Bacillus pumilus: one gene and its partner. Each later gene encodes a partner of the first gene's protein in a complex. Links are inferred from orthologs where the notes say so. Each region holds a gene or a part of one and is shown on either strand. Other genes may lie near its edges.

Region 1 (3,318 bases):
TGAGGACATGAAAGAGAATCATTATTTCTCCCATGAATCGAAAAAATACGGTACGCTGAAAGACCGATTAGAAAGAGGCGAGGTGGCATTTCAGCTCGCAGGTGAAAACATTGCCTATAATTATGTAGATGGACCTGCAGCGGTAGAAGGCTGGCTCAATAGTGAAGGTCATAGGAAGGCGTTATTAAATAAAGATTACACACATCTTGGCGTCGGTGTGAAAGAAAAATACTACACCCAAAACTTCATCAAAAAAACATCTTAAACGAAAACAGCTGCACCATCGCAGCTGTTTTTTTGTTTCAAAAAAGAGGCTCACCAAAATAACTGCTGATGTATATAGTATAGTAGGCATTTGTATGGGGGGTGAGGATATGACAAACAAGCAAAAACAAACATCCATTGATGAATTTAAACAATTCGTCAGACGCCATCCGAAGTTAATTCAAGAAGTGCAAACGCAAGAAAAAAGTTGGCAAAGTGTATACGAGAATTGGGTCATGTTTGGTGAGGAAGATGAGATGTGGTCTCCTTACCGGCAAACGCAATCTGAGGACGTGAAAGAAGAAAAAGCCTCAAAGCCAAGTGAATCGGGAAAAGCAGATTTTATGTCTAAAATGGTTTCTGCTGTGAAAAAAATGGACGCTGATCAAATGAATGAACAAATCAACAAAATGAGCCAGTCTATTTCCTCTTTACAAAGCTTACTCGGACAATTTTCATCAAATGGCTCAAAGAAAGGTTCATCTGGAGGCAGTCAGCACCCATTCTCCTTCAGGAAAGATTAATTGAAAGGGGATGCTTTTGGTGCGGAAAGACGTACAGGAGTTTGTCATGGCCGAAGAGGAACGAATCAAATTCATCAGACAGCGTCCTCTCTGGTATAGACAGTTGACTCGACATCCTGATAAGCTATCGTCCTTTGAATTAGATAAAATGAATTTTTACGAAAAAACCATTCCTCATCGTGTGAGTCAGTTGAGTAACAGTGTCCAAATGGCTGAAATGATGATTCAAATGTTCCAAGCAATGCGCAATCAAAATGGAGCCGGGTGAGGCTTTTTTGAGTTGATTAAGATGTCTATTTCCTGAGCATCCTATAAAAGTAGATGAAAGGAGAATCAGATGATGAAATGGATGCTGTCAATATGCGCATTGCTTTTTCTTGTCACCGGGTGTCAAAGTCAACATGAAGAGAAGCAAATCACGAAGCAATATCCAGCTGTACCAGTAATGCAGCAAGTCCAAAGTGAAATGAAGCAGCAAGGTTTTTTAAAATACAAAGTGCAGGGATCTTCTGTTTATATAGAAAGTACACTTCAAGATTTTCATCTTGAGTCAACGCGACTAAAAAAGGATGAGAAGGCGGGATATTTTACAGTGTATGTAGACGGAAAACGTGCGGGCAATGAGTATACTGCTGCATTTGTGGTCAAGCATCTTTCAAAAGGTAAGCATAAAATGACCGTTGTGATCAATTCTCGTCATCCAGAATATAGGGAGAAAAGAGAGACGTGGGATGTATTTGTGACGTAAAAGCATTTTCTGATCCATAGGTTTCGTGGTAAACTATGAATTGGAGGTGCATCATTTATGTATGCGACAATCGAATCCGTGGAGCTCCAAGAGGAAGCAAATCAATTGGCTGCCATGATTCTTCAGTCGGAGGAGGCTGAACATTACCGCAACTGCTTTAAGCGTCTCCAGCAAGACGAAGAAGCCCAACAAATTATTGCCCATTTTACAAAAGTAAAAGAGCAATATGAGGATGTGCAGCGGTTCGGCAAATACCATCCGGACTATAGAACGATCTCAAAGGAAATGCGTGAGGTCAAAAGAAAGTTAGATCTTCACGATACAGTGGTTGATTTCAAAAAAGCAGAAACAGCGATTCAATCCATCTTAGATGAGATTAGTATTGAAATCGGTCAAGCTGTATCAGCATATATCAAAGTTCCAACAGGGAACCCATATTTTGATGGTCTATCATCATGCGGCGGTGGCTGTGGATCTGGTGGCAGCTGTGGCTGTAAAGTATCTTGACGAGACTTGAATGTCTCGTCTTTTACATAATAACTGAAAAGAATTGAAAAAGCGGCAGGTGAAAAGATGGAAACCAAACGTCAAGGGATGGTCGTTTGGCTGCATTCGTTAAAGCAGTCAAAGGCGCTAAGAAAATTTGGAAATGTTCACTATATTTCAAGGAAAATGAAATATGCAGTGATCTATTGCGATATGAATGATCTCGAGCGCCATATGGCTAAGCTCAGCTCATTGCCATTTGTGAAGCGTGTTGAGCCTTCATATAAGCCTTTTATTAAATTAGAGTACGAATCCAAATTGGACAAAGCAAAAGAGTATGATTATAAAGTGGGCTTTTAAAGACACAAAAAAACCCCCGCGGCATCACCCGCGGGGTCCTTCTATTCTTAATGATTCATTAAGGAGAAGGCAAAGGGAGAGGAGAAACCGGAGGAAGAACTTATGGGGAAACGTAAGTCTTCTCCGCGGTTGGCAACAGCACCACATCAGATGCTGTTATAAGTAGTATGACCCCGCTTTCCTTGATCTATACATAGAAAATGAATGAAAGTCCGCGCATTGTCCCTTGCGGTGTGTTGTGGTAAGATAATGTTGGATTTTTTGTCATACACAATAACCAATAAAAGCAAGCAGAAAAAGTGGTGGAAAAATGAGAGTCATCTCTGGAACGAGAAAAGGCCGCACACTTAAAGCGGTACCAGGTCAATCAACAAGACCGACGACAGATAAAGTAAAAGAATCGATATTTAATATGATCGGCCCGTATTTTGATGGCGGATGGGCGCTTGATTTATTTGCGGGAAGCGGCGGTTTAGGGATTGAAGCGCTTTCTAGAGGATTCGATCATTGCATATTCGTTGATCGAGATATGAAGGCGATTCAAACGATAAAAGGAAACCTCAATCAATTAGAGCTGAGTGATCAAAGTGAAGTGTTTCGAAACGAGGCAAAGCGTGCACTCGCAGCCGTTGTGAAACGAGAGGAATCCTTTCAAGCAATTTTTCTTGATCCGCCTTATAAAGATCAACAGCTAAAAGCACTTCTTGACATGATTGATGAGCATGCCTTATTAACAGATGACGGCGTGATCGTGTGTGAGCATGATAAGGACGTCACACTACCAGAGGAAGCTGGACAGCTTTACATATCAAGACAGGAATTGTACGGGTTGACTGGTATTACGATCTATAGAAAGCGGGGAAATTAAAGCATGGGGAACATAGCCGTTTGTCCGGGTAGTTTCGATCCAGTCACATTGGGCCATTTGGATATCAT
Region 2 (3,315 bases), 230 kb from region 1 along the record:
CCATCTCTACTTGTTAGCGTAATTTCTAATTCTTGTGACGCTTCTTTTGCGTCATCAAAAAACATTTCATAAAAATCGCCTAAGCGAAAAAATAAAAAGGCATCTTGATACTCTGCCTTGATGTTTAAATATTGCTGTATCATGGGCGTATAACTTGCCATATTTCTAATCCCTCACTATATTACATTCGAATTCATACCATCTTTTATTATAGCATAAAAAATCCCCTTTTTTCTCCTAGATAGAACACAAAAAAACTAGGGGGATATGCGCCCTAGTCATGAATTACTCTTCTGGATCACCCGCTAGAAATTCTGGATGAATATCCTCTAACTCCTCATCCACCTCTTCTTCCCACTCGTGATCATCTTTTTCTTTCCAACTTGAATTGACCTCTACAACAATTTTTGTTTCTCCTACCACTTCAGCAATGAATTCCCGCTCTGCTTGAACGATAATTTTATTGCCGTTTGGAGAAATGGTCACTTCTAAGCAATTCGGCTGCTGGAGCACTTTTGCAATCACTTCATGCTCATCATCAAGGAAATTTTTGTCTTTATATCTCAGTTTGATGATGTCTACATATTTCACCCGTTCAGTGACAACTTCTGTTTTTGTGTTATCGGCGTAAGAATACCATACGTTAATATCGAAGGTTCCTTCAATCTCAACAGTTTTACCGACCTTTTCAGCATCATAATTATGATTAATGATCCAACCACCTAGGATGCTGGTTGGTTTTTGCGATGGAGAAATCGTGTGTGTGCTTTGGGTGAATTTCCTCCCTTTTGCAACCACCGCTTTTGTAATAATTTCTCTGTATTCAGACATTCCGGCATGCCTCCTTGTTCTTGATCGTTTTATCTTATGCTGGGCATTCGTCTAGTGTGTCACGATTTTGAACTTCATGATCAAATTAAATTCATTTCTGTTTCAGTGTATGCATGGTCGCCCATAAACTTGCCTTGAAAATTGGAAAAGTTGGAGAGTGAGAGATTTTGGGGTTGACTGTAATGGTGTCATTTGATGTAATAAAGATAGTAGCCCTTCTTTATATAAGGAGGAGATCTTATGAAACAATTTAATATTATAATAAACATTTTTGGATTAAGCATTGAGCTTCAATTCAAATCTTTTAATCTGTAAAATCAATTAATTTTTAGTTAATAACGTATCTACGAAATACAGGGCTACTGCATCAACATTTTGTTGTTGATGCAGTAGCAAAATACAAATTACATATATTCTATATAACAAAAAACCCCGCATCTGCGGGGTTTTCTCATTTAATGGAGCAACTTGGTGATGAATTTTTCACTTTTGAACCGGTTTCTCCTAATAAGAGGTCACCGCCGGTTGAAAGAATGATTTCATCTGTTACTTGATTAGAAATCGTATGCGCCACGAGCTGCAATAGGGAATTGACTTCCACTTGTGATTCTTTGAATTCTTGAATCACTGGGATTTCATCCAGTTCTTCTTGCAGGGCATCGATTTTTTCTTCCACTTGCTTTAAGGCTTCATGTTTGCCGTAATGCTTTAAATTTACCGCTTGTTTTTGAAGCGCCTTAATTTGGTTAATAATCGTTGAAATTTTTGTATTTTCATTGATTTGCGCTTCTGCTTTTTTGAAGAAATCAACTTCTTCTGTTTCAGAAATCATTTTAGCGAGCTCTCTTGCGCGCTCGACAATCTCTTTTTTTGAATAAAGCGTCATTTTAATTCACCTCGATAGCTTCTCCAACCATTTCTCCGTCAAGAGACCAAGTTTTGGCTTGTGTGATTTTCACTTTGACGATGTTGCCAATCGCTTCTTTTGGTGCTTTAAAATTCACAAGCTTGCTTTTACTTGTATATCCGGCTAGGATTTCAGGGTTATTTTTACTTTCACCCTCTACTAATACTTCGACAGTCTGCCCTTCATATTCCTTCATTTTTTTCGCAGAAATTTCATTCACGAGGGCATTCAGGCGCTGTAGACGTTCTTTTTTCACATGCATCGGTACGTTGTCTTGCATTTTCGCTGCTGGTGTTCCTTCTCTTGGAGAGTAAATGAACGTATAAGCTGCATCAAACTCAACCTCGCGATAGAGGGAAAGTGTTTCCTCAAACTGCTCATCTGTCTCATTTGGGAACCCAACAATAATATCCGTTGTTAATGAAGCATTTGGCATGGCTTCTTTGATTTTGCGCACAAGATCAAGGTAACGCTCACGGTCATATTTTCTCGCCATAAGTTTCAAGACAGAAGAACTACCGGATTGAACTGGCAAATGAATATGATCGAGAAGGTTCCCACCCTTAGCTAACACTTCAATTAAGTGATCATCAAAGTCACGCGGGTGGCTTGTTGTAAAACGGATACGCGGAATATCGATTTTACGCAGCTCATCCATCAAGTGTCCAAGACCATATTCCATGTCTTCAAAATCTTTTCCATACGCATTCACGTTTTGACCAAGAAGGGTTATTTCCTTATATCCTTCTGCCGCTAAACGTCTGACCTCTTGAATAATTTCGTCAGGGCGGCGGCTTCTTTCTTTACCGCGCGTGTAAGGGACGATACAGTATGTACAGAATTTATCACAGCCGTACATAATATTCACCCAGCCCTTAATTTTTCCTTGGCGGGCTCTCGGAAGGTTTTCAATGACATCGCCTTCTTTTGACCAAACCTCAATGACCATTTCTTTTGAAAGATAGCATTCAGATAACAACTCTGGTAAGCGGTGAATGTTGTGTGTACCGAAAATCAAATCAACAAATGGATGTTTCTTCAAAATACGGTTGACGACAGATTCCTCTTGCGACATACATCCGCAGACACCTAAAATTAAATCTGGCTTTTCACGCTTTAATGCTTTTAAATGACCAAGCTCTCCGAACACTTTGTTTTCCGCATTCTCACGAATTGCACAAGTGTTTAATAGGATAACATTTGCATCTTCCGTTGAGTTTGTCGGTTCATAACCAAGCGCCATAAAAATACCAGCCATCACTTCTGTGTCATGCTCATTCATTTGACAGCCATATGTGCGAATATAAAACTTGCGCCCGTTTCCTAACCCTTGAAAACGCTCGTCAATTTGAAATTGATTGTATTCGACTTCTTCTTTACCCCGTTTTTTTGCATCTTTTAAGGAAGGCGGAATGTACACAGCTTCAAAATACTGGCTGTAGTCCTTCTCGGATTTTTTGTCCGATGAACTTACTTGTCCGCTCGCTTTTCTCTGCTCTTCATTCATGTATTTGTACTCCTTTCAAACCAAGCTCCACCCTACAGTATAGACTATTTTGTCGTGAATTGAAAATAAA

What was found.
Region 2: the proteins of ricF (region 1) and ricA are in contact, whole or in part, in a crystal structure (PDB 6PRK), measured with the Bacillus subtilis proteins. The link is inferred for Bacillus pumilus from one-to-one orthologs.

Annotation. Positions count from the first base shown.
Region 1 is NZ_CP047089.1:1,935,302-1,938,619, reverse strand. What follows is about bases 332-3,318. They hold ricF (regulatory iron-sulfur-containing complex subunit RicF), read left to right. Parts: upstream 332-1,593; coding sequence 1,594-2,043; downstream 2,044-3,318. Other genes in these bases: coaD (pantetheine-phosphate adenylyltransferase), read left to right, coding at 3,254-3,318; rsmD (16S rRNA (guanine(966)-N(2))-methyltransferase RsmD), read left to right, coding at 2,693-3,250; GPS65_RS09385 (YlbG family protein), read left to right, coding at 2,110-2,382; GPS65_RS09395 (hypothetical protein), read left to right, coding at 1,129-1,536; GPS65_RS09400 (YlbE-like family protein), read left to right, coding at 808-1,056. Also shown: GPS65_RS09410 (CAP domain-containing protein), read left to right, coding at 1-265. UniProt on the Bacillus subtilis protein: Regulates sporulation prior to stage II. Positively controls the competence regulator ComK at a post-transcriptional level. May modulate the translation, stability or activity of ComS. May work together with YmcA to regulate community development.
Region 2 is NZ_CP047089.1:1,709,293-1,712,607, forward strand. The notes cover bases 1-2,984. They hold ricA (regulatory iron-sulfur-containing complex subunit RicA), read right to left. Parts: upstream 1,718-2,984; coding sequence 1,283-1,717; downstream 1-1,282. Other genes in these bases: mutS (DNA mismatch repair protein MutS), read right to left, coding at 1-161; cotE (outer spore coat protein CotE), read right to left, coding at 286-831; miaB (tRNA (N6-isopentenyl adenosine(37)-C2)-methylthiotransferase MiaB), read right to left, coding at 1,719-2,984. Also shown: more of miaB, read right to left, coding at 2,985-3,245. UniProt on the Bacillus subtilis protein: May work together with YlbF to regulate community development.